DNA from 3 places in the Bradyrhizobium sp. CCBAU 45394 genome. Region 1 is predicted to be linked to each of the others. Evidence: predicted binding sites of a transcription regulator. Region 1 holds the regulator's gene; each other region holds the start of a gene.
What was found. Region 1 encodes PhoB, which activates phosphate uptake and scavenging genes when phosphate is short. Its sites were predicted from a motif close to TGTCATNNANCTGTCAT; they were not measured.
Positions count from the first base shown of each region.

Region 1 (9,990 bases):
GAGCCTCGTCACCCATCCGGCGACCACGACGCATCAGCGCCTGAAGCCGGAAGACCGCGCCGCGCTCGGCATCAGCGAGGGCTTCATCCGCTTCTCCGCGGGGCTGGAGCATGCGGACGATCTGATCGAGGATCTGACGGCGGCGCTGGAGAGGGCGTGAGGCGATCGAGCTCCGTAGGGTGGGCAAAGCGAAGCGTGCCCACCATTCACCACCGAGCTGGCGATAGATGGTGGGCACGGCGCGCGAAGAGCGCGCCTTTGCCCACCCTACGGCTACGCAGCCGAACTACATCGGCCGGTACGCCCGCACGTCCCCGGGCACGTTGACCCCGAGCTTGATCTGGCCGACGGAGCGGATGATGTCGTCGCCGAGGAGCTGGGCGAAGCAGGCATAGCCCCAATCGTTCATATGCAGGCCGTCGGCGATCACGAAGCTCTCGACCGGGATCGATTGATTCTCGTGCCAGTCGCGCATCACCTCGAAGCGCGGGAAGATGCCGACGTGACGGAGCTCAGCGACCTTGCCGAGCAGCTTCACCATCTTGCCGGCACTCTCCTTGCGCTGGTTGACGGCCGGCGAATATTGCGGATCGACGAGCACGATATCGGCGCCGCCGGCGGCCTGGATGCGGGCGATGCCGTCCTCGACCATCTTGGCGGTGTCGCCGGGATCGAGATTGCGCAGCACGGCGTTGGTGCCGACCTGCCAGATCACCATGTCCGGATGCACGTCGATCACCTCCTTCTGGAGGCGCTTCATCATCTCGGGCGCGTCCTCGCCGCCGACGCCGGCATTGATGACGGTGATGTCCGCGGTCGGATATTGCCGGCGCAGCTGCGCCGCAAGACGGTTCGGATAGTTGAAATCGGGCGAGCTTGCGCCGTAGCCGGCGGTCGACGACGAGCCGAACGCGACGATCACGACAGGCTTGCCGGCGACGAGCTTGCCCGCGACATGCGGCAGCGAGCCCATCGCCTTCGCGCCGCCCTTCGGCGGCAGGCAGGGGACGCGGTTGAAGACGTCACCGGCGGATTTCGCGACCTGCTTCACCTTGTCGATGGCGCGCGCGGTGATGCCGCGCTGTTCGGGAGATGTCGCGGCGACGGTGGTCTGGGAGGGCGATGCCGGAGCGGGATTAGCGGCCTGCGCGGGCGCGGGCGTTGCCTGCGCGGCCTGCGCCTGCGCGCGCGACTGCGAAACAGGAGTCAGCAACAGCAGCGCCGCCGCCACGGGTGCTGCCAGCCATGCCGTCAGGCAAAAAGGGCGGATAGAACTCATTAACACTAGACCTCAATTTTGCTGCTGGGCCGGCCCCAGATGGGCTGCGTCGATCACGAACTGTGCCAACGCCCGGCCAAGGCAATCGTGGACCTGTTTCGCGAGCTCAGGCCCGCGGGACGGGCTGAACAGGTCGAACTGACCCTGATCATTCCACTGCCGCATGATCGCGAAACGGTCGAACAGCGGGATGTCGTGCTCCTGTGCCACCACCCGCATATTGTCGAGATAGGGCGGCACCGAGATCATGGTTTCGGTACGCGGGCTGTACTGCAAGTTCATCAACACGACGTCAGCCCCTGCATTTTGCAATGCGGAAACCCCTCCGGTCACCGCACCGCGAAAATCGTCGGGATCGATTGCTCGGATAGCATCCACGGTCCCGGTCTGCCAGATGACCAAAGTAGGCCTTTTTGCTTCCATCAGCTTAACGAAGCTGGCGGCCGCCTCCTCTGCCGTCTTCTTGCTCTGTATTTCTACGGAGACGTGCACAACTTCCGATGGCGACAGCTTGTCCTTCAAAATGGCCTGCATGCGTGCCGGATAGGAAGCGTCCTCGGAGGCCGGAATCGTGGTCGAACGGCTGCCGATGACCAGGATTTCGAGCGGTTTGCCGGCCTTGATGGCGTCGGCGACCTTGGGAAGCTGGCTTTCGCTGGTGAGCAGATAGGACGGCAATTCGCAGGCTGCGGGCGCGGCCGGAGCGGGCGGCGCAGCATCCTCCGCGCGCGCCGACGGCGCGGCGAGGCCACCGCATAGCAGGATCAGGCTCAGGAGAACCTTCGCCTTCATCAGCCCCCTCCCGCCAGATCGGCGTTGCCGACGGCGTTCTTGGTTTTCGCACCGCTCTTGTCAGCTACGCGCTTGTACCACGAAATCACCCAGGCCACGCCCCACATGATCAGGATTCCGGAGAGACTAATCACCGCATGCATGACGGCGCCGCCGGAGACCTCGGCCAGGATGAAATGACCGGCGAAGGCCAGGAACACGCCGAGGCAGAAGATCTCCAGGGAATGCGAGCCGCACAGGATCAGCGGCCGCAGCCAGGGCGATTTCAGGCCCGGCCAGTCGCGCGGCAGGAAGCGCACGGTGAGCGCTGCCAGCGCCAGGAAATGCGTGAAGCGCAGCACGTCGAGGTCGGTCTTGTCGATCGGATACATCCACTGCTCGAGCCGCTTCGGCATCAGATGCGAGAGCTGCGGCACATACCAGGTCAGCGTCACGTAGAACGCCGCGACGATATAGGCGATCGCGATCCACATCGTCACCGGTGAAGCCAGAATACGCGACATGCGCCGCGCACCTCCAAGCGCACACCATGCACCGAAGACGAACAGCAATTGCCAGGCCAGCGGATTGAACGCCCAGAAGCCGTTCGGATAGGCGGAGAAGTAGAGGTCGTATTCCCAGGTGACCGCGTAGAGCACGACCGAGAGGCCGAGCGTGACATCGGGCTTCCACTTCATCGACCACAGGATCAAAGGCAGCGCCAGCATCAGCACGATGTAGAGCGGCAGCACGTCCATGTTGACGGGACGGAAGCGCAACAGCAGCGCCTGCACGATGGTGACGTCGGGCTGCTTGAGAAAGTCCATGATGCCCATCTCTTCAGTGTAGAGCGGGTTCTCGAAGCTGGTCGCGACGTAGGAGATCTCGGCGAGGAAGATCGTGAACAGGAAGACGTGGGCGACATAGATCTGCCAGACCCGGCGCATGATGCGCGCGGTGGCGATGACGACGCCGCTCTCCAGCATCGCGCGGCCGTAGACGAAGGCGGCGGTGTAGCCGGAGATGAAGATGAATATCTCGGTGGCGTCGCTGAAGCCGTAATTGCGGATCGTGAACCAAGTCAAAAGACTCGACGGCAGATGGTCGATGAAGATCAGCCACAGCGCGAGGCCGCGGAACAGGTCGAGCCGGAGCTCGCGCTCGCCGATGGCGGGCAGAGAGATGGCCGGCGCGGCCGCACGCGGCTTTGCATCCGCAGGCTTGGCCCCCGCGATCGTCGATCCCGTCACTTGGTCCGCAATGGTCATCGGGGCCTGGAAACCCTCACACAAATCGCGACGTTATAGGGATTGTACCGGTCCGGCCGTCGTCTCGCAAAGCGGCCGGATCACATAAGGGTGTCTTTCTTTGGGGTGTCTTTCTCCGCGAATTCTGGCGGGACGATGTCGCGAAAGCCGCTTGCGGCGTTTGGTTCCCGGCCGGGTTTTCGTTATGATGGCAGCCATGTACCGCGCCGTGACCCGCCAGATCGAAGTGACCGTCGAGCCGAACTTTGTTCCGGAACAGTCGTCGGCCGACCGCTCCCGCTACTTCTGGTCCTACACCATCGTCATCACCAATTCGGGCGAGGAGACCGTGCAGCTCAAGACGCGGCACTGGATCATCACCGATGCCACCGGCCGCCAGCAGGAGGTGAAGGGCGAGGGCGTGGTCGGCGAGCAGCCGACCCTGGCCCCCGGCGAGCGCTTCGAATACACCTCCGGCGTGCCGCTTTCGACCGCCTCCGGCTTCATGACCGGCCGCTACCAGATGGTCAGCGAAAGCGGCGAACGCTTCGAGATCGACGTGCCGACGTTTTCGCTGGATAGCCCGGACAACAAGCGGGTGTTGAACTAGGGGCGGGGCCGTGGGGTGGGCAAAGCGAAGCGTGCCCACCATTTCGGTGGTGACGCGGAAAGATGGTGGGCACGCTTACGCTTTGCCCACCCTACGATGTCCGAGCACTTGGCAGGCTGTTTCCCCGTCGTCATTGCCAGCGCAGCGAAGCAATCCAGACTGCCACTGCGGAAAGACTCTGGATTGCTTCGCTGCGCTGGCAATGACGGACGATAGAGTTACGCGTCCTCCACGCCCGCCTCATCGGGCGTGAAATCGTACACCGACGAGCAGAACTCGCAGGTGACAACGACCTTGTCGTCCTTGACCATCGCGGCGCGATCGTCCGGCGAGAAGCTCTTCAGCATCGCGGCGACCGCATCGCGCGAGCAGGAGCATTGCGCCTTCAGGACCAGCGGCTTGAACACGCGCACGCCACGCTCGTGGAAGAGGCGGTAGAGCAGCCGCTCGCCGGACAGTTCCGGATCGATCAGCTCGACGTCCTCGACGGTCTCGACCAGCGAGCGCGCCTCGACCCAGGCGTCATCTTCGGCGACGGCGTGCACTTCGGCGCCCTCGGGCGCATCGCCGGGATGCAAGTCCGCCTGCCGCGCGCGCTCCGGCGCCTTCGGCAGAAACTGCATCAACATGCCGCCGGCGCGCCAGCGATGCCTGCCGCCGTCGTTCGAGCGCCACTCCTCGCCGACCGCAAGACGCACGCGCGTCGGGATCTGCTCGGAGCGCAGGAAATATTCGTGGGCGGCGTCTTCGAGGCTGCCGCCGTCGAGCGCGACCAGACCCTGGTAGCGGCTCATGTCGGGGCCCTGGTCGATGGTCATGGCGAGATGGCCGCGGCCGAGCAGCGCGCCGGAATCCTTCGCCGTGCCCAGGCGCGAGGCGTCAAAGCGGGCATAGGCGCGAAGCTGGTCCGGCGCCTTGTAGTCCACCACCAGGAACGACACCGGGCCGTCGGTCTGGGCCTGGAGGATGAAGCGGCCCTCGAATTTCAGCGCCGAGCCGAGCAGCGTCGTCAGCACGATGGCCTCGCCGAGCAGCTTGCCGACGGGCGCGGGATAATCGTGCTTGGTCAGGATGTCGTCGAGCGCCGGACCGAGCCGCACCAGCCGGCCGCGCACGTCGAGCGCGTCGACCTCGTAGGGCAGCGCGGCGTCGTCGATCGGAACCGCTGATGGTGCGCGAACCGGGCCTTCCGGCCTGGTTTTCATGTCAGGGGATTGGGAATCCATGGCCGTCTATCTGGGGTCGGTGGGTGGGAAATGGAAGGGGTTCCGGCTGCATCCGGCAATGCAGAATGGACGTATGCAAGGACGGCAACCTCCGCGTCGTCCTGGCGTTCGCCAGGACGACAGTTGCATGTGAGGCGGCCGCCAAGCCTACGCCAAACTTACTTCACCGCGTCAAAACACCAGGCCAGAATACCCTTCTGCGCGTGCAGGCGGTTTTCGGCCTCGTCGAACACGACCGATTGCGGACCGTCGATCACCTCGTCGGTGACCTCCTCGCCGCGATGGGCGGGCAGGCAGTGCATGAACAGCGCGTCGGGCTTGGCCAGCGACATCAGTTTGGCATTGACCTGGTAGGGCTTGAGCACGTTGTGGCGGTGCTCGCCCTCCTTGTCGCCCATCGACACCCATGTGTCGGTGACGACGCAATCGGCGCCGCGCACGGCGGCTTCCGGATCGGTGCCGAGCATGATCGGCGCGCCTGAAGCCTTGATCCAGTCGCGCATCGCCTTCTTCGGCGCAAGCTCCGGAGGCGTTGCGACATTGAGCTGAAACTTGAAGCGCTCCGCGGCATGCGCCCAGGACGCCAGCACGTTGTTGTCATCGCCGGTCCAGGCCACCGTCCGGCCCTCGATCGGGCCGCGGTGCTCCTGATAGGTCAGAAGGTCGGCCATCACCTGGCAGGGATGCGAGCGCCGCGTCAGGCCGTTGATGACGGGCACGGTCGCGTTGGCCGCAAGCTCGAGCAAGGCGTCGTGGTTGAGGATACGGATCATGATGGCGTCGACATAGCGCGACAGCACGCGCGCGGTGTCGGCGATGGTCTCGCCGCGGCCGAGTTGCATCTCGGCGCCGGTGAGCATGATGGGCTCGCCGCCGAGCTGGCGCATGGCGACGTCGAACGACACCCGCGTACGGGTCGACGGGCGCTCGAAGATCATCGCCAGCGTCTTGCCTTCGAGCGGCCTCACCGGCTGATGCGCCTTCTGCTTCGCCTTCATGGCGGAGGAGGCATCGAGCATGCTCTTGAGCTCCGACAGCGGGAGCTCGTTGATATCGAGGAAGTGCTTCGGCGACTTGCTCATCAGCTTGCCGCCCGCTTGGTCTGACTGGACGAGATCGCGGCGCAGGCGCGTTCGAGCCGCCCGACGCTGTCCTCAATCTCGGCTTCGGTGACGATCAAGGGCGGCAGGAAACGCACGACATTGTCGCCGGCGCCGACCGTGAGCAGCTTCTCGTTGCGCAGCGCCGCGACGAGATCGCCTGATGGCACCACGGCCTTGATGCCGATCAGGAGGCCCTCGCCGCGCACCTCGCTGACGACATCGCCATGACGGTCGATCACGGAGGCGAGCTTCTGCTTGAGCAGCAGCGACATCTTCTGCACGTGATCGAAGAAGCCGGGCTTCAGCATGACGTCGAGCACGGCATTCGCAGCCGAGATCGCGAGCGGATTGCCGCCGAAGGTCGATCCGTGCGAGCCGGGACCCATGCCGGCCGCCGCGTCCGCGGTGGCCAGGATCGCACCGATCGGGAAGCCGCCGCCGAGCGCCTTGGCCAGCGACATCACGTCAGGTGTGACGCCGGTACGCCGATGCGCGAACAGATCGCCGGTGCGGCCCATGCCGGTCTGCACCTCGTCGAAGGCGAGCAGCAGGCCCTTCTCGTCGCAAAGCTGGCGCAATGCCTTGAGGAACGCAGGCGTTGCGGAACGCACGCCGCCCTCGCCCTGAATCGGCTCGATCAGGATGCCGGCGGTCTGCGGACCGATTGCCTTCTTCACGGCCTCGATGTCGCCATGCGGGACCTGGTCGAAGCCATCCATCGGCGGACCAAAACCTTCGAGATATTTTGCAGATCCCGTCGCAGCCAGCGTCGCCAGCGTGCGGCCATGGAAGGCGCCTTCGAAGGTGATGATGCGGTAACGTTCCGGATGCCCCTTGGAGAAGTGATGATGGCGGACCAGCTTGATCACACCTTCCAGCGCCTCGGCGCCGGAATTGCAGAAGAACACGAAGTCCGCGAAGCTTTCATTGCACAGGCGCGCAGCGAGCTTCTCGCCGTCCGGACTCTGGAACAGGTTCGACATGTGCCAGAGTTTTGTGGCCTGCTCCTGCAGCGCCTTGACCAGCGCGGGATGGGCATGGCCGAGCGCGTTCACGGCGACGCCCGAGGTAAAATCGAGATAGCGATCGCCATTGGTCGCAATCAGCCAGCAGCCTTCGCCGCGCTCGAAACCGAGGTCGGATCTGGCGAAAACGGGAAGCAAATGCGGCGCTGCGCTGTTAGTCATGACGATCACTTGATGTTGCGGACGGCCTGAACACGCTCACGCAGCGCACCATTGACCGGCCCGGAAAACGAAACGTGCCGCCTTTTAAGGGCGGCACGTGACACTATCTTATGCCTGGTGAAACCGGTGTCAATGCCGCCCGAAAGCCTCGCGAAACGCTGAATCCGTAGTCTTGCGGAGCCGAAATTGCGGGGTTTTCGCCACGGAACATGTGGAAGCGAGTCGGCGGACTCTTGCGCGTGAGTCACGCCATATTGTAGCGTTTGGCTTGTCAGATACGACATCTCGTGCAGTGTTTCTGATCCTCTAAGTCCTCATGTACCGGCGTAGACGTTCGGGCGTTATCGGCGCGCCCGGCGAGCCTTAAGGGATTCTGACGGCACGGGTTTTTCGAGGCTTAGGCATTCGCCGCGAGGCGCCAGGATGGCAGCCGCACGGCGAGGGAAAGGGTGCAATGACGGTTTTGACCTGGTCCGACGATCGCGTCGAGCAGTTGAAAAAGCTCTGGGAGGCCGGATTATCGGCCAGCCAGATCGCAGCCGAGCTCGGGAACGTGACCCGCAATGCCGTGATCGGCAAGGTACACAGGCTCGGCCTATCCGGCCGCGCCAAGAGCCCCTCATCGGCGGCTCCGCGGCCGCGCAAGGCGCGCCCCGCGCAGCACATGATGCGGGTGAGCCGCCCCATTGCGCGCGGCAACACCGCGCTGGCGCAGGCCTTCGAGGTCGAGGTGGAGGCCGAACCGGTCACCTACGACAACGTGGTGCCGATGAGCCAGCGGCTGTCGCTGCTGGAGCTGAACGAGGCGACCTGCCACTGGCCGGTCGGCGATCCCTCGAGCCCGGATTTCTTCTTCTGCGGCGGCAGGGCGCTGTCGGGCCTGCCCTACTGCGCGCAGCACTCGCGCGTGGCATATCAGCCCGCCGCGGATCGCCGGCGCGCACCGGCGAAGCCCTCGCGGTGAGTTTGTCGCTCTAGCTGATTGCAAAGACGGCGCCGTCACGCGATGACGGATCGACACACTCCGATGTCGTCCCGGCGAAGGCCGGGACCCATAACCACCAGCAGATGTGGTTACGGGGACACGGAGTTACCCTTGTCGCGCAAACAATTGCGCCCTGGGGTTATGGGTCCCGGCCTTCGCCGGGACGACACCGATATCGTGGCGACAGCTCGCCAAACCAACTCGCCCCTAGCTTACGTCTGCTCCGCCTTCGCAAAGCGATCATCCAGCGCGTAGCCGGCGCCGCGGACGGTGCGGATGGGATCCTGCTCGCGGCCGAGATTGAGCAGCTTGCGCAGGCGGCCGATGTGGACGTCGACGGTGCGCTCGTCGATGTAGATGTCGCGGCCCCAGACGCTGTCGAGCAGCTGCTCGCGCGAGAACACGCGGCCGGGATGCTCCAGGAAGAACTCCAAGAGGCGATATTCGGTCGGGCCGAGGTCGATCGGCCGGCCCGAGCGCGCGACGCGGCGCTTGTCGCGATCGAGCTCGATGTCGCCATAGGCCAGCACCGTGGCGAGCCGCTCCGGGCTTGCGCGCCGCAGCAGGCCCTTCACGCGTGCCAAGAGCTCCGGCACCGAGAACGGCTTGACGATGTAGTCGTCGGCGCCGGTCGCAAGACCCCGCACCCGCTCGCTCTCCTCGCCGCGCGCGGTGAGCATGATGATCGGGAGCTGCTTGGTCTCGGGCCGGGTCCGCAGCCGGCGGCACAGCTCGATGCCCGACAGGCCCGGCAGCATCCAGTCGAGTACGATCAGATCGGGGATGTGTTCCTTGAGGCGGGTGTCGGCGTCGTCGCCGCGCATCACCGTCTCCACATCATAGCCGTCGCCTTCGAGGTTGTAGCGGAGAAGCTCGGTGAGAGCTTCCTCGTCCTCAACCACCATAATGCGTGCGCCCATGGTGTCGTCGCTCCTTAAGTCTTCAGGTATTCGGGACCGTCGTGGCGAAGGTCGTCATGTCGCCCTTCGGTCGCTTGTCGGTGATCGCCTGGCCCTCGATCATGTAGAACACGGTCTCGGCGATGTTGGTGGCGTGGTCGCCGATCCGCTCGATGTTCTTGGCGCAGAACATCAGATGGATGCAGAACGAGATGTTGCGCGGATCCTCCATCATGTAGGTGAGGAGCTCGCGGAACAGCGAGGTGCAGATGGCGTCGACTTCCTCGTCGCCCTTCCACACCGCCATCGCCGCCGGCAGATCATGCGCGGCATAGGCGTCCAGCACCGACTTGACCTGCTGCTGCACGAGGTCGGTCATGTGCTCGAGGCCGCGGAACAGCTTGAGCGGATGGAAATCCGTCTCCAGCGCCGCGACGCGCTTGCCCATGTTCTTGGCAAGGTCGCCGATGCGCTCGAGATCGGTCGCAACGCGCATGGCGCCGACGATCTCGCGCAGATCGACCGCCATCGGCTGGCGGCGGGCGATGGTGAGCACGGCGCGCTCCTCGATGCGCTTCTGCAGCGCGTCGAGCTCGGTGTCGGTGGCGACGACGCGCTGGCCGAGCGCGACGTCTCGGCGGATCAGCGCGTCGACGGAATCGACGATCATGCGCTCGGCGATC
Region 1 is NZ_LBIX01000175.1:176,980-186,969, forward strand. It holds gene WN73_RS36120 (O-succinylhomoserine sulfhydrylase) at 1-160, shown strand, start outside; gene WN73_RS36125 (SGNH/GDSL hydrolase family protein) at 287-1,279, opposite strand; gene WN73_RS36130 (SGNH/GDSL hydrolase family protein) at 1,292-2,071, opposite strand; gene WN73_RS36135 (OpgC domain-containing protein) at 2,071-3,318, opposite strand; gene apaG (Co2+/Mg2+ efflux protein ApaG) at 3,515-3,907, shown strand; gene WN73_RS36145 (Hsp33 family molecular chaperone) at 4,126-5,133, opposite strand; gene argF (ornithine carbamoyltransferase) at 5,292-6,215, opposite strand; gene WN73_RS36155 (aspartate aminotransferase family protein) at 6,215-7,423, opposite strand; gene WN73_RS36160 (GcrA family cell cycle regulator) at 7,878-8,387, shown strand; gene phoB (phosphate regulon transcriptional regulator PhoB) at 8,621-9,328, opposite strand; gene phoU (phosphate signaling complex protein PhoU) at 9,351-9,990, opposite strand, start outside.

Region 2 (9,990 bases), 130 kb from region 1:
GCGAGGATCTGGCCGGGCGTCGGCAGCGTCTTCGGGTCGATGCGCTTGTCGGGGTTCCAGAGATCGGAGCGGACGATGGCGCGGGCGCACTGGAAGTAGATCTCGTCCACATTCATCACCATGACGCTGCGCGGCGCCTTGCCTTCGACCTTGAAGGACGCCAGCAACTCGGGATCGATCGACAGATGCGCGCGGCCATTGGCGCGGACCGCATTGCCGGAGCCGGGGACCAGGAACATCAGGGACACGCGCGGGTCGCGCACGATGTTGCGCAGGGAATCGACCCGGTTGTTGCCGCGACGATCCGGCAGCATCAGCGTCTTGGGGTCGTGAATGCGAACGAAGCCGGGCAGATCGCCGCGCGGCGAGCAGTCGATGCCCTCGGGCCCGATGGTGGCGAGCGCCGCGAACGGCGCCTTCTCGATGAAGACGCGATAGAGCGGCGTGACATGGTCGGCGACTTTCACGGTCGAGGCATCGTTGGTGGCGCCGTAGATGGCCTCTAGCTGTTCGACCGTTTCGATCACCGACATTCTTCCACTCTCCTTTGCGCCGGCGGTTACTCGCGCCAGCCTTCGTTCCTGATCACGCGCACGAGCTGGCGGCTGTGATAATCCGCGCTGCCGGCGTTGAGGATGGTGACATCGGCCTGCGCCGATGCGTCCTCGACGCTGCGGGACAGCCGTTCCGCGATATTGCCGTCGCTGTGCCGGGCGCGGGCGGCAAGCCGCTGCGCCAGCACGTCCGGCGGCGCCGTGATGGCGACCACGACGACATTGGCATAGGCCTGACGCAGCGCGGCAATCACGGTGCGCGAGACGTTGACGACGACGGCGCGGCCGGCGCGGATGTCGTCGTTGATTTCGAGCGGTAGCGCGTAGGAATGCCCATGCGCGTCCCAATGCACGGCGAAATCGCCGTGATCGATCCCGCGCCGGAATTCATCCGGGCTCATGGCAATGTTGTCCTCAGCCGCGGAGGACTCACGCGTCACGACGCGACGCGGAAAGACGACGTCGTGATCGTCGATGCAGGCCGCCTGCGCCAGCTGCAGCAAGGTGTCCTTGCCGGCGCCGCTGGGACCGACCACGAGCACGAGCCGGCCAGGGCCGATCGCACCCGCCTCGCCTTGCGCCATGGTCGCGGTCTCGCTCATGCGACCCGGCCTCCTTCGCGCCAGACGCTGCGGACGACGGGAACGCTGCCCGCGATGTGCACCCGGATCAGGTCGGCGCGCTTGCCGACCGCAATCTCACCGCGGTCGAAGAGACCAACCGCCTCGGCCGGCGCTTTCGTTACGGTTCGAACCGCCGCCGGAAGGCTGATCGCGGGCACATGTTCAGGCAATTGCAGCGCGGCCATCAGAAGGCTCGATGGAATGTAGTCCGACGAGAGAATGTCGAGCAGGCCCTCGCGGGCAAGATCGACCGCGGCGATATTGCCGGAGTGCGAGCCGCCGCGCACGACGTTGGGCGCGCCCATCAGGATGTCGATGCCGGCCTGATGCAGGCCGCGCGCGGCCTCGAGCGTGGTCGGGAATTCCGCCACCGAGACGCGATCGCGCACGGCGTCCGCGACATTCTCCTCGGTGGTGTCGTCATGGCTCGCCAGCGGAATGTTGTATTGATGCGCCAGCGCCACGATCTCGCGCATGTTGGTCGCCGCATAAGCCTTTTGATACTCGAAGCGCTTTGCGAACAGCTCGTCGAGCTGGGCATCGGTCTTGCCGCCGTTCTTGCCGCGGTAATAGTCGCGCAGCTTGCCCTCGTCGCGGAACTGGCGCTGGCCGGGCGTATGGTCCATCAGCGACATCAGCTTCACGTCGGGACGGTCGATCAGCTCCTTGGCCTCCTCGACCACGCTCGGCATCGGGATTTCGCAGCGCAGATGCAGGAAGTGGTCGGCGCGCAACAAATCAGCATCGCGCGCGGTCGTGATCGCGGCGGCGAGCACGCCGGCGCGGCCGTCGACTTCCTCAGCGCCGTCCTCACGCCAGACCCGGAGCGAGTCGAACACGGTCGTGATGCCCGAGGTCGCGAGCTGGCCGTCATAGGAGACGACGGCGGCGACCGGATTCCAGAACACCTTCGGCCGCGGTACGTAATGCGCTTCGAGGTGATCGGTGTGGAGCTCGATCAGTCCGGGCATGATGAGGTCGCCGCCAGCATCCTCAGCGCCCGCCGGCGCCCTGCCCTGGCCGATCTCGGCGATGCGCCCATCCGCAAGAGCCAGCCAGCCCTGCTCGATCACCCGGTCAGCCAGGACGATCCTGGCGTTGGCGATCACGGTGTCCTTCGGCTTGGCGTTCATTTCAATTTCCTTCAGGCGGCGGCGGCAAAGCTGGTAACGTCAACAATACGGTCGGCAATCAAATGGCGGATTTCGTCGTCATGGACAATGGCGACCATGGCGACGCCCTGGCGCTTTTTCTCGGCGATCAGCTCGACCACGACGGCGCGGTTGGCGGCATCGAGCGAGGCGGTCGGTTCGTCCAGCAACAGGATCGGCAGGTCGGAGATGAAGCCGCGCGCGATGTTGACGCGCTGCTGTTCACCGCCGGAGAAGGTCGCGGGCGGAAGCTGCCAGAGCCGCTCAGGGATGTTGAGGCGGTGCAGCAGGGTACCCGCCCTCTGCTGCGCCTCGGCTCGGGCCATGCCGTTCACGATCAGCGGCTCGGCGACGACGTCGATCGTGGCGACCCGTGGCACCGCGCGCAGGAACTGGCTGACATAGCCGATGGTCGCGCGGCGGACGTTGAGCACCTGCCGCGGCTCGGCGGTGGCCAGATCAATCAGCGCGCCGCGATGGCGGATGCCGATGCGGCCGGAATCGCAGCGGTAGTTGCCGAAGATCATCTTCAGGATCGACGACTTGCCGGCGCCGGACGGGCCCGACAGCACGACGCATTCGCCGGGGTCGACGTGGAAGGTCACGCCGCTGACGACAGGCAGCTCGATGCCGCCCTGCAGGTGCATCGTAAAAGTCTTCTTGGCATCAGTGACGTCGATCATGGCGGTCATCAGTGGGCTCATGGCGGCAGAATCGAGGAAACGAGGAGCTGAGTATAGGGCTCACGGGGATCGTCGAGCACCTGGTCGGTGAGACCGGTCTCGATCACGCGGCCGCCCTTCATCACCATCACGCGGTGCGACAATAGCCGCGCGACCGCAAGGTCGTGGGTGACGATGACGACGGCGAGGTTGAGCTCGGCAACGAGGCTGCGCAAGAGATCGAGCAGGCGCGCCTGCACGGACACATCAAGGCCGCCGGTGGGCTCGTCCATGAACACCAGCCGTGGCTCGGTGACGAGATTGCGGGCGATCTGGAGACGCTGGCGCATGCCGCCGGAATAGGTCCGCGGCGCGTCGTCGATTCGAGCCGTGTCGATCTCGACGCGGGTGAGCCAGTCGGACGCGGTGTCGCGGATGCGACCGTAGTGATTCCAGCCCACCGCCATCAGCCGCTCGCCGACATTGGCGCCGGCCGAGACCGCCATGCGCAGGCCCTGCGCGGGATCCTGGTGCACGAAGCCCCAGTCGGTGCGGAACAGGAAGCGCCGCTCGGCTTCGCCGAGCGTGGCGAGATCGCGGGTGACGCCGTCGCGCATCCGGTAGGTGACGTGCCCGCCGCTGGCCGCGAGCTGGCCCGACAGCAGTTGCAGCAGCGTCGACTTGCCCGAGCCGGATTCGCCGACGATCGCCAGCACCTCGCCGGAATAGAGCGAGAACGACACGTCGCGGCACGCGGCGATGCGGCCGTAGGACTTGCTGAGCGAATTCGCAACCAGCAGCGGCTCATCGTTGTCCAGCATGTCGTGATCAGCCATTAGATGTCTCCTGCGCCTTCTCCTTGTACGGCGCAGCGCTCGTGATGGCCGGCGGCCTGGCGGCCCTCGCAATAATCGGTGTCGGAGCAGACGAACATGCGGCCGCCCTTGTCGTCGGTGACGATCTCGTCGAGATAGGAGTTATCCGCGCCGCACAGCGCGCAAGGCGCGTTGAAGCGATACGGCTCAAAGGGGTGATCCTCGAAATCGAGCGACACAACTTGCGTATAGGGCGGGATCGCGTAGATGCGCTTCTCGCGGCCGGCGCCGAACAATTGCAGCGCCGGGCAATTGTCCATCTTGGGATTGTCGAATTTCGGCGTCGGCGACGGGTCCATCACATAGCGCGCGTTGACCTTGACCGGATAGGCGTAGGCGGTCGCGATGTGGCCGAAGCGGGCGATGTCCTCATAGAGCTTCACATGCATCAGGCCGTATTCGGCGAGCGCATGCATGCGCCGCGTCTCGGTCTCGCGTGGCTCGAGGAACCGCAGCGGTTCCGGGATCGGCACCTGATAGACCAGCACCTGGTTCTCGTTCAGCGCGGCCTCCGGGATGCGGTGACGGGTCTGGATCACGGTCGCCTCCTCCGTCGCCGTCGTGGTGGCGACGCCGGCGGTCTTGGCGAAGAATTTTCGGATCGAGATCGCGTTGGTGGTGTCGTCGGAACCCTGGTCGATCACCTTCAGCACGTCCTCAGGACCGAGGATCGCCGCCGTCACCTGCACGCCGCCGGTGCCCCAGCCATAGGGCATCGGCATTTCGCGACTGGCGAACGGCACCTGATAGCCTGGGATCGCGATCGCCTTCAGGATGGCGCGGCGGATCATTCGCTTGGTCTGTTCGTCGAGATAGGCGAAATTGTAGGCGGGCGCGTTCATTCCGCGGCCTCCTTCATGGCATCGGGCGCATTGGCCTCGGCAAACTCCTGACGCAGCTTGCGCAGCAGGCCGAGCTCGGACTGGAAGTCGACATAATGCGGCAGCTTCAGATGCTCGACGAAACCGGTCGCCTGGACATTGTCCGAATGCGACATCACGAATTCTTCATCCTGCGCCGGCGCGAGCGCCTCTTCGCCGAGCTCGCGGGCACGCAGCGCGCGATCGACCAGCGCCATCGACATGGTCTTGCGCTCGCTCTGGCCGAAGGCGAGGCCATAGCCGCGGGTGAAGCAGGGTGCTTCCGTGGCAGAACCCTTGAACTGGTTGACCATCTGGCACTCGGTGAGCTCGATCGAGCCGAGCGGCACGGCGAAGCCGACATCCTCGGCGGAGAATTCGACCTCGACCTCGCCGAAGCGGATCTCGCCGGCGAAGGGATGGTTGCGGCCGTAGCCGCGCTGGGTGGAATAGCCCATCGCCAGCAGGAAGCCTTCGTCGCCGCGCGCGAGATTTTGCAGGCGCAGGTCGCGGTCGGCCGGGAAGTTCAGCGGCTCGCGCGTGAGATCGCCGACGCTGGCGCCGGCCTCGGCCTGCGGCGAGGATTCGATCAGCCCATCGCGGCCCAGGATATCGGTCACGCGCGGCGTCGGCGCGGTCGAGGCTTCGGCCGTCGCCGGCGCGTCCGGCACAAATCCCTCCGCGAGCGAGGGATCGAGCAGGCGGTGCGTATAGTCGAAGGTCGGCCCGAGGATCTGGCCGCCGGGAATGTCCTTGAAGGTCGAGGACACCCGCCGCTGCACCCGCATGGCGCCGGTGTCGACCGGCTCACTCGCGCCGAAGCGCGGCAGGGTGGCGCGGAAGGCGCGAACCAGGAAAATCGCCTCGATCAGATCGCCGCGCGCCTGCTTGATCGCGAGCGCTGCGAGCTCACGGTCATAAAGCGAGCCTTCGCTCATGACGCGGTCCACGGCCAGACCAAGCTGCTCCGAGATCTGGTCGAGCGTGACTTCCGGCACGCTTTGATCGCCGCGCCGCGCATTGGCGAGCAGCCGATGGGCGTTCTCGATGGCGCGTTCGCCGCCTTTCACTGCGACATACATGCTATTCACTTCCCTTGTTCGCGACGCGCGTGGTGCGCGGGATCGCAACCACGGCATCATCGGCGACCAGCACCACGTCGATGCCGCGCGGAAACAGCGCCTCGTTGACGCGCAGCCGCTCGAACAAGTCGGCGGGCTTGATCGAGGCCCGGAGCGTCGCGACGCCATCGATGCCGGGGCCGCGCAGCTCGAAGCCCCGCCCCGCGTCAAGGCTATCGACCTGGAGGATCAACGTGGTCGACCGGTCCGGGTATTCGCTGGTGCCGAGCGCGAAGCGCTCGAGCGCCGGAAGCAAGGCGCCATCGCTGATCAGGGCAAAGCTCGCGATCGAGGAGTCCTGAATCACCGGCGCGCCGGTGTGGAACTTGAGCCATTTCACGACTTCCGAGCTTTCCGACATCCGCGCATCGAGCCAGAGCGGCGTGTCGTGATCGAACAGCGTCAGCGCGATCGCGGCGGCGCCGCGCATCATCGGCCCGGGTGTGCCCGCCATCGGCACGATGCGCTGGACCGAACCCGGCCGCGCCATCGCGTCCATGACCGAGCGAAAGGTCGATTGCGCCGACAGCACCTTGTCGGCGAACCCCGGCGGCAGTTCCGCAATCGTGGTCATGATCTCACCCCTCACCGCGCACCATGGTGTAGAAATCAACCTTCGTCGCGGCGGTCTCGGCCGCCGCCTGCTTGCGCCGGATCGTAAGCTGCTCGCGCAACGGTGCGATAACGTCCCGCTCGACCGATGCGGAAAAATCCCGCGACTGCACCAGCGCATCGCACAGAGCGATCAGCCGCGCCTTCTCACCGTCGCGTCCGAGCGTGTAGCCGAAGCCGACCTCGCCGCTCGCGAGCCGCACCGCGGCACGCGACACCGTGGCTTCGCCGAGGTTGAACGGGGCGCCGTCGCCGCCGACCCGGCCGCGCAGCATGACGAGGCCGTTTTCCGGCGCGCGCAGATCCTGATGGGCCGGGAGGGCGAAAGCGCGGAGGCGAGCGGCGATCTCGCCCGCCTCCGCGTGCGCCAGCACGGCCATCGCGGCCTTGCGCTGGGCTTGCTGATTGTTGTGCCGCGTCACCCGATCCACCGAACTTGCCGAACTCAAGTTGTCTATGATAGTAGACAACTTCATACGGAAGCGCCATGACTGTTTCGTGACAAGCGTGTGATTTTCGGGCTAGGCTGACCGGCGATATGAGCATGCAGGACACCGCCTCCACGGGCGTCGCGCTATGGCGCCTCGTTGCCGACGGCATCGAGCGCGGCATCGCCGACGGCCGCTTCGCCGCCGGCGACAAGCTGCCGGGCGAGATGGAGATCGCCGAGACCTATCGCGTGAATCGCCACACCGTGCGGCGGGCGCTGGCAGCCCTTGCCGAGCGCGGCCTGGTGCGCGCCGAACGTGGCAGCGGCACCTATGTCGAGGCGCAGCGCATCGCCTATCCGCTGCGCTCGCGCACGCGCTTCTCGGAGATCGTCGGTGCCGGCGGCCGTGAGCCGCGCGGGCAGTTGATCGAGGCGTCCGACGACGTCGCGACGCGCGAGCTGGCGCGCGAGCTGGGCCTGAAGGTCGGCGCCCCGCTGGTGCGGATCGAGGCGATACGCCTAGCCGACCGCACCCCGATCTGCGTCTCCACGACGTGGCTGTCGGCGGAGTTGTTTCCGGGCGCGGGCAGCGTGTTTGCGGCAACGCGCTCGATGACGAAACTGCTCGAACACTTCGGCGTCCGCGACTATCGCCGCGGCGCGACCCGGATCACCGCCGGCATCGTCGACGCGACCGACGCTGCACGGCTCGATCTGCCGCTGGGACGGCCGATCCTCGTGGTCGATGCCACCGACCACGGTCTCGACGGCAAGCCGCTGGTGACGAAGCATTCGCGCTTTGCCGCCGAGCGGGTGGAGTTTCTGGTGGAGAACGGCTGAGATGCAGCCCGCTCTTCCCCCCGCAAGAGGAGGAGGAAGAGCAGCGCCTGCTACTCCTGCATCATCTCGCCGCTGCCGCCGAACTCGGCGGGGAAATCCTTCAGCTTGGGCAGGCCGTCGCGCATCGGCAGCACCGTCTCGGCGTAGTTGACGTGGACGCCGGGCGTGAACGCCAGGGTGGGGATGGTGGCGGTGAAGACGTCGGTCAAACCGAGCGGCGGGTGATTGGTCATGAGATGGCCGCCGCACTTCCTGCAATATTTGCGCTGGCTGAGCGGCGTCTTGGCGAAGGTCTCGACGTGCTGCGCGCCCTCGGTGATGCGCACCGCGTCGGGCTTCCACAGGCTGAAGGCGTTCACCGGCCCGCCGGACCAGGACCGGCAGGAGCCGCAATGGCAATAGCCCATCGCCTCCGGCGCACCCGTGACCTCGACCGTAACCGCGCCGCAGAAGCAGTGTCCGACATGTTTCATTGGGTCGTCTCCGTTGATGAAGGTTGGAAATCCTCTCCCCGCTCCGGTTCACCGAGATCTCGGCGAAGGCGGATGCGGGGTCGCGACGAGCTTCGCTCGCGTTGGTAGCCTCGGAGTGAGGGGAATCACTCCGAGGGACGTTGAAGGCGAGAGTCCGGCAAGGTCCGATACGCGCCTCGGCGCCGCCGCGCGTCCTCCTTTCGGCGGACGCGCGTGCAGAGCGCGAAAACTAAACTGACCGGCGCCAGGGAATAAGCATCGACACGCGTTGTTTGTACTGCCGGTATTCGTCGCCGAAGAGATCAATGAGGTCGCGCTCCTCCAGCGCGATGCCGACGAAGATGTAGATCGTGGTCACGGCCGCAAACAGCAGATGTCCCGCGGTCATGACCGGAGCCGCCCAGAACGCGACGATGAAGCCGAGATAGATCGGATGACGGACAAACTTGTAGAGCAGCGGCGTCTTGAAACGCGGCGGCGTCGCTTCCTTGCCGACGAGATGGTTGGTCACCTGATGCAATCCGAACAATTCGAAATGGTTGATGATGAAGGTCGAGGTGAACACCAGCACCCAGCCTGCGAAGGACACCGTGACCAGCGTCACGGCGAGATCCGGGTCCTCGACCTCCCATATGACGGTCGGCAGCGGACGCCACTGCCAGAACAGGAGCAGCAATGACAGACTCGCGAACAACACATAGGTGCTGCGCTCGATCGGTTTGGAGACGAACTGCGTCCACCATGTCTTGAAGCGCTGGCGCGCCATCACGCTGTGCTGGACGGCGAACAGCGCCATCAGAAGCAGGTTGATGATGACGGCCTCAGCCGTCGACGTGTCGGTTCCGGTGTCGATGGTCTTCGGCACCACCAGCCCCATCACGAAGCCGATAGCGTAGAGAATGGTGACGAAAAACACGAGATACGCCGCAATTCCGTACAGAAAGGCGATGAACTTGAAAATGCGAGAGCCCGTAACCTCCGGGCCGATCGAATGAACCTGGTGATCAATTTGGGACATGGAAAGCTCCGTTGTGCCGAGGCATCGGCACTGTTTGGTCTTCGCACCATGCCGGATCGGACGTTCCATGGCTTTTGCGGACGGTTGATTTTCGCCTGAGACGACTTTGATTTTTGCTTGAGACGACAGAAACGTGCGATTTTGCTTTGAAAACAATGTGCTCGACGGCGACCTGCGCGAACTGACCTGCGCCGGGGTCGCCGTGCCGTTGCAGCCCCAGGTGTTCGATCTGCTGCTCTACCTCGTGGCGCAGCGGGCCCGAGTGGTCAGCAAGGATGACCTGATCAGCCAGATCTGGAGTGACCGGATCGTCTCGGATTCCGCCCTGAACAGCCGGATCAATGCCGCGCGCAAGGCGCTCGGCGACGACGGCGCGACTCAGCGGCTGATCAAGACGATCCCGCGCAAGGGCTTTCGGTTCGTCGGCGAGGTCCGGGAAGATGTGGCAGTCACACTCGCGCCTGCGGAACCCGCCCCGGCCCCGGCACGCACTGTTGCGGACCGCCCGGCGATCGCGGTGCTCGCCTTCGAGAACATGAGCGGCGATCCCGAGCAGGACTATTTCGGCGACGGGATCAGCGAGGACATCCTCACCGCCCTGTCGAAGCAGCGCTGGTTCATGGTGATCGCCCGCAACTCGTCCTTCATCTACAAGGGACGCGCGGTCCACATCAGGCAGATCGCCGAGGAGCTCGGCGTCCGCTACATCGTCGAAGGCAGCGTGCGCAAGGCGGACAAGCGGGTGCGCATCACCGCCCAGCTCAACGACGC
Region 2 is NZ_LBIX01000175.1:48,923-58,912, forward strand. It holds gene WN73_RS35475 (pyridoxamine 5'-phosphate oxidase family protein) at 1-533, opposite strand, end outside; gene phnN (phosphonate metabolism protein/1,5-bisphosphokinase (PRPP-forming) PhnN) at 560-1,156, opposite strand; gene WN73_RS35485 (alpha-D-ribose 1-methylphosphonate 5-triphosphate diphosphatase) at 1,153-2,310, opposite strand; gene phnL (phosphonate C-P lyase system protein PhnL) at 2,322-3,020, opposite strand; gene phnK (phosphonate C-P lyase system protein PhnK) at 3,029-3,826, opposite strand; partial or broken gene WN73_RS35500 (alpha-D-ribose 1-methylphosphonate 5-phosphate C-P-lyase PhnJ) at 3,819-4,707, opposite strand; gene WN73_RS35505 (carbon-phosphorus lyase complex subunit PhnI) at 4,704-5,807, opposite strand; gene phnH (phosphonate C-P lyase system protein PhnH) at 5,809-6,420, opposite strand; gene phnG (phosphonate C-P lyase system protein PhnG) at 6,425-6,889, opposite strand; gene phnF (phosphonate metabolism transcriptional regulator PhnF) at 6,997-7,728, shown strand; gene WN73_RS35525 (GFA family protein) at 7,779-8,201, opposite strand; gene mddA (methanethiol S-methyltransferase) at 8,431-9,219, opposite strand; gene WN73_RS35535 (winged helix-turn-helix domain-containing tetratricopeptide repeat protein) at 9,353-9,990, shown strand, end outside.
Region 2: the regulator PhoB is predicted to act here: its motif matches at 6,946-6,962, upstream of phnF (phosphonate metabolism transcriptional regulator PhnF).

Region 3 (9,990 bases), on a different contig from region 1:
AGGCGCGAAGTAGTGACATCGCCGCCAAACATCGTGATCAGCGGCGCCTTGCGCCGGCGCGCATGGAACAGCGCCGTGCCGTCGCGTCCTCGCGCGGACGCCAGCGTCAGGTTGACGCCCGAGACCGTCCGGACCACGTCGGTCGGGGCGACGCGCTCGCGGAAATAGCGGCTGGCCGCCTCGCAGAGATAGCTGACGTCGGCGCCCGGCATCGCGACGATCGCAGGATCGCCGGTGAAAGCGTGCGTGACCGTGCCGATCAGCGTGAAATCGCGCTCGAGGGGCCGGGCGAAGATCAGCCGTCCATCATTGTTCTGGAAGACGTAGACGTTCTCGGAATCGAACAGCCGCGGCACGATGATCTGGCTCATCTGCATCGCGGCCATGGCGGGCTGCGGCTCCCGCAGCACGGTGTCCGCCACCATCGACGTCCAGCCACCGGTGGCGTTGGCCAGCGCCCGCGCCGTGATCGTGCGGCGGTGGCCGCGATCGACCACCGCGAGGCGCCATGTGTCGGTTCTGTCAGCGCGCACGCAGCGTGCCCCGGTATGGATCGCGGCGCCGCGTTCGGCGGCATCCAGCGCCGTGAGCACCACCAGGCGGGAATCGTCAACGACACAGTCCGAATATTCGAACGCCGTGCCGAACGGACGCTTCAGCGCGTTGCCGACCGGATGATGCGTAATGTCGAGTGTCGCTGATGGCGGCAGGCCACCCCGGTTCGTGAGGCCGTCATAAACATACAGGCCGGCCCGCAGCAGCCATGGCGGACGCTCCTCGGAATGGGCGGGAATCACGAAGCGCATCGGCCGGACCAGATGTGGCGCGATCCGGAGCCAAATCCGGCGCTCGGCGAGCGCCCGGCGCACCCGCCAGAACCCGCGGCGCTCCAGCACCGACAGATCGCCATGAATCAGCCGCGGCGTCGCCGACGAGGCGGCACCGCCAAGATCGCCCTGTTCGAACAGAATGACCCGCAGGCCGCGGCCGGCCGCATCGCGCGCGAGGCTGACACCGTTCAGGCCGCCGCCGATGATCGCAAGGTCGTAATCCGCCATGAAGCCATCGAGAGCGAGCGAAACGAAGCGCTCCCATCACTAGCCGGTCTTGAGCGCAAGCTCCATGGCTTCGGCGCGGCCGACGAGGCCGGCATACTTCCCGATCGGCAGTGGCTTGCCGAGCAGATAGCCCTGCACGCCGTCGCAGCCCTCCTTGGCGAGGAAAGCGAGCTGGTCGAGCGTCTCGACGCCCTCGGCGATGATGGACATTTCGAGGCCGTGGCCGAGATCGATGACGGCGCGCACGATCGCCGCCGATTGCGGGTTGCGGCCGAGATTGATGATGAAGGCGCGGTCGATCTTGATCTTGTCAAACGGAAACGCCTGGAGATAGCTCAGCGAGGAATAGCCGCTGCCGAAATCGTCCATGGAGATGCGCACGCCGAGCGCCTTCAGCCGGCGCAGCAGCGCCAGGCCCCGGTCGAAATCCTCGATCAGCACGCCCTCGGTGATCTCGAGCTCGAGCCGGCCGGGCGCCAGGCCGGTTTCGATCAGGATCGAATGGACCAGCCCGACCACGTCGCCGTGCATGAACTGCGCCGGCGACAGATTGACCGCGACCTGGAGCGGCTTCGGCCAGGACGCCGCCTCGCGGCAGGCCTCGCGCAGGATCCACTCGCCCATCTCGACGATCAGGCCGCTCTCCTCGGCGATCGGGATGAATTCGGCCGGCGAGACCTGGCCACGCACCGGATGCTGCCAGCGCGCCAGCGCCTCGAAGCCGATGATCTCGCTCTCGGCGACGCTATGGCCGGCGGCCCCCTGCGGCTGGAAGGCGAGCGAGAGCTCGCCGTTCTTGATCGCCATCGACAGGTCCTGATGCAGCACGCGGCGATCGCGGATCTGCTGGTCCATCTCCGGCTGGTAGAGGCTGATCGTGCCGCGCGATTTCTGCTTGGCGCGGAACAGCGCCGCACCGGCATTGGCGAGCAACGAGGCGCCGTCGGCGCCATTGTGCGGGAAAATCGACATGCCGGTGGTGGCGCCGGCACGGACTGGCCGGCCGTCGATCTGGAATTCCCGCGCGACGGCTTCGCCGAGCTGCTGCGCCAGCGCAAGACCCGCCTCCGGCTGCTTGCCGTCGATGATCAGGCCGAACTCGTCGCCGGACAGGCGCGCCACCACGCCGCCGCGCGCGGAGTCCTGGAGCCGCTGGGCCACCTCGATCAGGAGCTTGTCGCCGAGCGCATGGCCGAAGACGTCGTTGACCTCCTTGAGGCCGTCGAGATCAACGCAGAGGACGGCGAACTCCTCGCCGGTGCCTTCGCAGGCCTCGATCATCTGAGTCAGCGCCTGCAGGAAGGCGGCACGGTTCGGCAGATCGGTGAGGCCGTCGTGATAGGCCATGTGCGCCATGCGCGACTCGGTCTGCCGGCGGTCGGTGACGTCTTCGTGGGTCTTGATCAGGTATTGCGGCTCGCCGGCATCGCTGAGCACGGTGGCGCGCCGGGTCAGGAACAGCCGCAGGCCGTCCTTGGTGGAGATCGGGTGCTCCTCGGTGATCATCCCGCGCTTCTTGATCGCAGCCTCGTCGCGCGCGATGATCAGCTTGGCTTCCTTGGGATTGAAGATGTCGGACGCGGTCAGGCCCGTGGCTTCCTCGCGCCTGCGGTTGAGGATCGTCTCGGCGCTGCGGTTGGCGAGCAGGTAGCGGCCGTCCTTGACCTGCTCGACGATCAGCGCCACCGGGATGTTGTCGACGACGAGCTCGAGGAATTTCTTGGTGCTCTCCAGCTCCTGCGACAGTGAGCGGCGGTCGGTGATGTCCTCGAACACGAGCATCAGGAATTCGGGCTTGTTGTTCTCGTTGCGGACCACGATCCGGATCGAGGCAACCATGCGCCGTTCACCGCCGCGGTCGACCTCGAACTCATTACGGAACTGGCCGTCCGGCGAATTGAGCGCCGCCCGGTCGGTCGCCTCGATGCTGGCCGCTGAGACGGGGGCAAACAGCTCGCGCGCGTTCTTGCCGACGACCTGGTCCCGCGTAAACCCCCAGAACCGCTCATAGGCGGTGTTGGCGAAGATGTAGCAGCCGTCCTCGATGTTCTTCGCGGCAACGCAGGCCGGCACGTTGTCGAGCACCGTTTCCAGGAACTGCTTGGTCGAGGCGAGCTGCCGCGACAGCCTGCGCTCCTCGCTGACGTCGAGATGCGTCGCCACCGAGCCGCCGTTCGGCAGCACAAAGTATTTTACCAGGATGGCCCGGCCGTCAGGCAGTTCGGTGATCAGACCGTTGCCGCTTGCCGCCTTCTCGTAGAATTCCTTATCGGAGACGCCACCAAGGACCCCGCGCTTGCGCCGCAGCTCGAGGATGTCGTGGCCGTTCATGTCGGCCCACAGATCCGACCGTGACAGGCCATAGATCTCGAGATAGCGGTCATTGCAGAAGATGACGCGCCGCTGCGCATCGGTCATCACCACGCCCTGGTTGAGATTGTTCATGGCGGAGGAGACGAAGGCGTTGCGCCGCAGCTGCAACCGCCTGGTCCGGCGCAGCGCGGAGTGGATCCACAACGCGATTGCCACCAGGAACGCACAGACGACGATGCCCCCGATCAGGCCTTCCCAGATCAGGTTGGGATCGAGGTTGTCGAGCGAGCTCGGCGGGGCGAAGCTGTCCGACAGCGCAAAGGCACGCGCAGGCGCGACCGTGCCGGCCAGGCACACGACGGCCTGCACAGCAATCAGAATCGTGCTGTCCGCGTGCCAGTTCTTCTCAGCCATCAGCCACCCGCGATTTCAACGTCGGATTGTCTGGCCTCACGGGTTTGGATCGGGTAAACGCCTGTACGCGCAACAGAAAAATGTCACGTTAAATACGGCAATTGCCCTGACATGATAAATGCTTCCTTAACGGAAAATGACCCCGCGCCCTCGTTCCCGGGCTTGATGCCACCGGCGCTTCCAGCGGACCTCCTGCACAACCATGGATAGGGTCGACTGCATCGTCATCGGAGCCGGCGTGGTCGGGCTCGCGGTAGCTCGAAAGCTGGCCCAGGCCGGGCGCGAGGTCATCGTGCTCGAGGAAGCCGAGGCCATCGGCACCATCACCTCCTCGCGCAACAGCGAGGTGATCCATGCCGGCATCTACTACCGCGCCGGAAGCTGGATGGCGCGCATGTGCGTCAGCGGCAAGCACGCGCTCTACCGCTACTGCGGCGAGCGCGGCATCCCGCATAAAAATTGCGGCAAGCTGATCGTCGCGACCAATGCGAAGGAAACCGAGAAGCTGCAATCGATCAAGGCGCACGCCGAGGCCAATGGCGTGCTCGACATGCAGTTGCTCACGGGCGAGGCCGCACGCGCGCTGGAGCCGGCGCTCGCCTGCGACGCCGCGCTGCTCTCGCCCTCGACCGGCATCATCGACAGCCACGCCTACATGCTCTCGCTGCGCGGCGAGGCCGAGGAAGCCGGCGCGGCCTTCGCGTTTCACACCCCGCTGATCCGTGCCAAGGCGGCCGCCGGCATGATCGAGGTCGAGGCCGGCGGCGAGGCACCGATGGCGCTGCAATGCAGCCTCCTCGTCAACGCTGCGGGCCTCGCGGCGACAACGGTGGCGCGCAATATCGACGGCATGCCGCTGGACCGGATTCCGCTGGCCTATCTGGCCAAGGGAAATTACTTCAGCTGCAACGCCAAGGCGCCGTTCTCGCACCTGATCTATCCGGTGCCCGAGCCCGGCGGCCTCGGCGTGCATCTGACGCTGGACATGGCGGGGCAGGCGCGTTTCGGCCCTGACGTCGAGTGGATCGAGACGATCAACTACGAGGTCGATCCGTCACGCGCCGAGCGCTTCTATCCGGCGATCCGGAGATACTGGCCGACGCTGCCTGACGGCGCGTTGATGCCGAGCTATTCGGGCATCCGCCCGAAGATCGTGCCGCCGGCGGTCGCCACGCAGGATTTCCTGATGCAGGGTCCGCGCGATCACGGCGTGGCAGGCCTGATCAACCTGTTCGGCATCGAATCGCCGGGACTGACGTCCTCGCTCGCGATCGCCGATCACGTCGCCGAGCTCGCAAATATCTGAAGCGTCTTCAAGCGAAGCGGATACCACTTCGCGCAAAGAAGAAAACGCGTCCAAACAAGAAGCCGGAGCTATTTCCGTTCCGATTCCGTCGGAACGGAAATAGCTCTGGACGCCGCGCAAATGTCCTTGCGCGGCTTCGCATCTTCCAACAGGGATGAGCGCAACAGCACTCACCCCTGCCTGAAGGGGTACGATCAAACTCGACGCTGAATACGGGGTTTACTAGTGAAGCGTGTCGCCAGTATGCTTCAGACGCTCGATCTGGTCCTTGACCATCAACTTCCGGCGCTTCAACTCAACAATTTGCAGGTCGTCTGTTGAAAGGTGCACGAGAGCTTCGTGCAATTCGTTTTCGAGAGTTTTATGCTTCCGTTCCAATTCAACCAGATGTGCCTGAATTGTCATTCGAAACCTCCTCGGTAGGGGTGACCTTGGATTCGATCCGGACGACGAAGTGTACATCACCGATTCGTTCTGTCGATGGATATCCGTCGTCGCCTTGTCATTTTTGAAAATTCATATGTAACGAAGCGTGAGTAAGGAACCGCGCTGGGAAAAATCCATGATATCAATGCGCTTGCGCAGCGCCGCAGCGAACCGTCGAAATATCTTGCGAGAGATCGGTGAGCGACGGCCCGAGATCGCTTGCGGTCACGGCGCGCAAGGACGATAATTTCCACAGGGCATCCACAGCCTTAATCTCACGACTATCGGTTTTTCGGCCACCGCAGACATGACCCATGAAGACGAGAGCGAACTCGAAGCCGAGCTCGCCCGGTTGCAGCAGGAACACCGAGATCTCGACGCGGCGATCGATGCACTGCATCAATCGCCTGCCCCCGACCTATTGCGGTTACAGCGGCTAAAGAAGCGCAAGCTGTTGTTGCGCGACCGCATCGCCTTCATCGAAGACCAGATCACGCCCGACATCATCGCCTGATCCCCAGCGGGCTTTTCGCGGCGGGGCGAGCCGGGTGAATCCTCTTGACTCCAAAAGAACAAAATAGGAACATTCAGGCACCAAACGCCCCCAGGAAACGCCCCAGAGAAACGCCCAAGGAACCTAGCAAGGACAACGCAGATGTCGGCAACCGCCCTTTTGGACAACAGCCATTATGAACAGGCCTGCGATCAGGCGATCGCGATGTGCGACGGCAATCTGCGCAGCACCATCAAGGCGCTGATCATGGCCAACGAATATCTGGAGGCGGAGCTCGAGGAATTGCAGGCGGCGATCTCAGCCGGCTGCATTCCGGAGACCTCTCGCAGCAAGGCGCGGAGCAGCGCCGCCTGATGTTGATGATCGGAGCAACGCCATGTCGGACGTCACCTACTACGTTGCAATGCCCTTCCTGATCGATGACGACGGATCGCCGGTCGCCGGCGCCGCGGAGGAATGTCAGTCCTCGACGGCCGCGCTGCGGCGCGCCGAAATTCTGGCGCGCGGCGCCGGCCACATCGGCGCGGTCGCATTTTGCCGCAGCGGCGATCCCATGACCGGCGAATTCGGCGACGCGACGCTGCTGCGCAAGTTCGGCAACGTGCCGGAAGATCTGGCCACGTTGTAGGGCATTTATTGTTTGAGCATGATCTCCGCGCAAACGCGTTTCGCATTTGTCGCGAGGAAAATTGCTGCACACTTTGCGCTAGCGCGGCCCTTCGGGTCCGGATCATGCTCAGTTGCTGACCAGCCTGATCCGCGGCTCGTGCCGCCGGCGCGCCTTGCGCACATACATTGCGGCATCCGCCTCCTCCAAGGCGCGGCCTGCGTCGGAATGCGCCCCCAGCAACGCGACGCCGGCGGAGGCGCCCGCGGTCACATTCTGGCTGCGGAAGACGAAGGATAATTCGTCGATCGCCTGCTCGAAGGCCGCGGCCTTCGCCTTGGCATCGGTCTCGTTGAGATTCCACAGCAGCAGCGCGAACTCGTCGCCGCCGAGCCGGCCGACTACGTCGGAGGCGCGGACCTGCCGCGTCAGCGCGCCGACGATCGCCTTGAGCACCTCGTCGCCGGCGGCGTGGCCGAAGGAATCGTTGATAGGCTTCAGCCGATCGACATCGAGCACGATCAGCGCGCCGGTGGCGCGATAGCGCTTCATGTAGGCGATGGCGCGTGTGAGCTCGCGCTCGAAGCCGCGCCGGTTCGGAATCTCGAGCAGGAAATCGGTGTCGGCGGCAGCTTCCAGTTCCGCGACCCGCCGCTCCGCCGCCTTGAGCTTGCTCCGCAGCCCGCGGATGATCTTTGCACTGTCCTTGGTGCCATCAAGCGACGCTCCGCGCCGCGGCGGCTTGGCCGGACGCTTGGTGGCAGGTTTGGACCGGCTGGCGCTGATTTTCCGGCCCTTTTTGGCCTTCGCAGCGCTCGCCCTTTTTGGTTTCTTCATGGGCATCCTGCTCAATGAAGGCTTGCGGGGATTCACCAAGACAGGATAGTGCATTCCCTTCTCCTTGCCACCGCCTTGCGAGCCGCCGGCCGGAACCGTTAATCTGGCCTATGTTTCTGTTTTCCCGAGCACAATTAACGTCATGACCGCGCCGATCGCCATCATCATGGGAAGCCAGTCGGACTGGGACACGATGCGGCATGCCGCCGACACGCTCGAGGCGCTCGGCGTTGCCGCCGAGACCCGCATCGTTTCGGCACACCGCACCCCCGACCGGCTGGTCGCTTTCGCCAAGGGCGCCAAGGCGGCGGGTTACAAGATCATCATCGCCGGCGCGGGCGGCGCTGCACATTTGCCGGGCATGGCGGCGGCACTGACGGAGCTCCCGGTCTTCGGTGTTCCCGTCGAATCGAAGACGCTCAAGGGCGTCGATTCGCTCTATTCGATCGTGCAGATGCCCGCGGGCATCCCGGTCGGCACCCTTGCCATCGGCAAGGCCGGCGCGATCAACGCGGCGCTGCTTGCTGCCGCCGTGCTGGCGCTGTCCGACCCAGCCTTGTCCGACCGCCTCGCCGCCTGGCGCAAGGCACAGACCGAGGCGGTCGCCGAGCGCCCGGAGGACAAGGCGTGACCGACGCAAAGCAGGTGAAGCTGAAGCCCGGCGACACGATCGGAATCCTCGGCGGCGGACAATTGGGGCGGATGCTGGCCATGGCCGCGGCGCGGCTCGGACTGCGCTGCCAGGTGTTCTCGCCCGATCCGGACTCGCCGGCCTTCGACGTCGTGCTGAACGCGACCTGCGCCGAATATGCCGACGTCGAGGCGCTCGAGCTGTTCGCCAACGACGTCGACGTCATCACCTACGAATTCGAGAACGTCCCGGCGGCCGCCGCGATGGTGCTGGACGCGCGCCGCCCGGTGTTGCCCAACCGCAAGATCCTGGAGACCACCCAGGACCGGCTCGCCGAGAAGGATTTCGTGACGCGGCTCGGCATCGGCACCGCAGCCTATGCCGACGTCACCTCCGTCCCCTCGTTGCGCGAGGCGATTTTAAGGATCGGTCTTCCGGCCGTGCTGAAGACCCGCCGCTTCGGCTATGACGGCAAGGGCCAGGCCATCATCCGCGCGGGCGACGACATCGCCAAGGTCTGGACCAGCCTCGCCACCAAATCGGCGATCCTGGAGGCCTTCGTGCCGTACGAGCGCGAGATCTCCGTGATCGCCGCGCGCTCGGTCGCGGGCCAGGTGGAATGTTTCGACGTCACCGAGAACGAGCACCGCGACCACATCCTGAAGATATCGCGCGCGCCCGCGCCGATCCCGGACGCGCTCGCCGAAGAGGCGCGCAGCATCGCAAGCAAGATCGCAAGCGCGCTCGACTATGTCGGCGTGCTGGCGGTGGAGATGTTCGTGCTCGCCAATGGCACCGGACCAAAGGTGTTGGTCAACGAGATCGCCCCGCGCGTGCACAATTCCGGACACTGGACACTCGACGGCGCCTCCGTCTCGCAATTCGAGCAGCACATCCGCGCCATTGCCGGCTGGCCGCTCGGCAAGCCGGTGCGCCACGGCGAGATCGTCACCATGACCAATCTGATCGGCGACGAGATCAACGATTACGAGAAGTGGCTGAGCGTTCCGGGCGCGACCATCCACATCTATGGCAAGGGCGCACCGCGCCCCGGCCGCAAGATGGGCCATGTCACCGAGGTCCGGCCGCCCCGGGACAAGTGACGGGACCGCGGCAACCGCCGCGATCCCTTGCCGATTGGATTTTGTTTTGACGCGTTGTCTTGACGCGAACCGGTATCCACTTCGCTCGAAAACGCTCTAGGCCGCCTTCGCGCCTGCGACGACGCCGGTGGGCTCCTCGCTGAGCCAGCGATAGATCACCCCGCCAAGCGCGCCGCCGATCAGTGGCGCGACCCAGAACAGCCAGAGCTGCGCCATCGCCCAGCCGCCGACGAACAGCGCGGGGCCCGTACTGCGCGCCGGGTTCACCGACGTGTTGGTGACGGGAATGCTGACGAGATGGATCATCACCAGCGCAAGCCCGATCGCGAGCGGCGCGAAGCCCGCGGGCGCGCGGCCATGGGTGGCACCCATGATGATGAACAGGAACATCATGGTCATCACCACCTCGGTGAGGAAGCAGGCCATCATGCTGTACTGGCCGGGCGAATGCGCGTCGTACCCGTTCGACGCGAAGCCCTTGGTGACGTCGAAGCCTGGGGCGCCGCTGGCGATGATGTAGAGCAGTTCGGCGGCAACGATCGCACCGCAGACCTGCGCAATCACGTAAGGCAGGATCTGTCCGGCCGGAAAGCGCCCGCCGGCGGCAAGGCCGACCGTGACGGCCGGATTGAGATGACAGCCCGAGATGTGACCGATCGCGTAGGCCATGGTGACGACGCTTAAGCCGAAAGCCAGGGACACGCCGACCAGGCCGATTCCGACCTGCGGGAAACCGGCGGCGATCACCGCGCTGCCACAACCTGCGAATGTGAGCCAAAAG
Region 3 is NZ_LBIX01000012.1:374,230-384,219, reverse strand. It holds gene WN73_RS08990 (glycerol-3-phosphate dehydrogenase) at 1-1,058, opposite strand, end outside; gene WN73_RS08985 (sensor domain-containing protein) at 1,098-3,785, opposite strand; gene WN73_RS08980 (NAD(P)/FAD-dependent oxidoreductase) at 3,988-5,091, shown strand; gene WN73_RS08975 (YdcH family protein) at 5,314-5,496, opposite strand; gene WN73_RS08970 (YdcH family protein) at 5,825-6,031, shown strand; gene WN73_RS08965 (hypothetical protein) at 6,173-6,385, shown strand; gene WN73_RS08960 (hypothetical protein) at 6,408-6,659, shown strand; gene WN73_RS08955 (GGDEF domain-containing protein) at 6,768-7,475, opposite strand; gene purE (5-(carboxyamino)imidazole ribonucleotide mutase) at 7,618-8,106, shown strand; gene WN73_RS08945 (5-(carboxyamino)imidazole ribonucleotide synthase) at 8,103-9,209, shown strand; gene aqpZ (aquaporin Z) at 9,306-9,990, opposite strand, start outside.
Region 3: the regulator PhoB is predicted to act here: its motif matches at 5,581-5,597, upstream of WN73_RS08975 (YdcH family protein).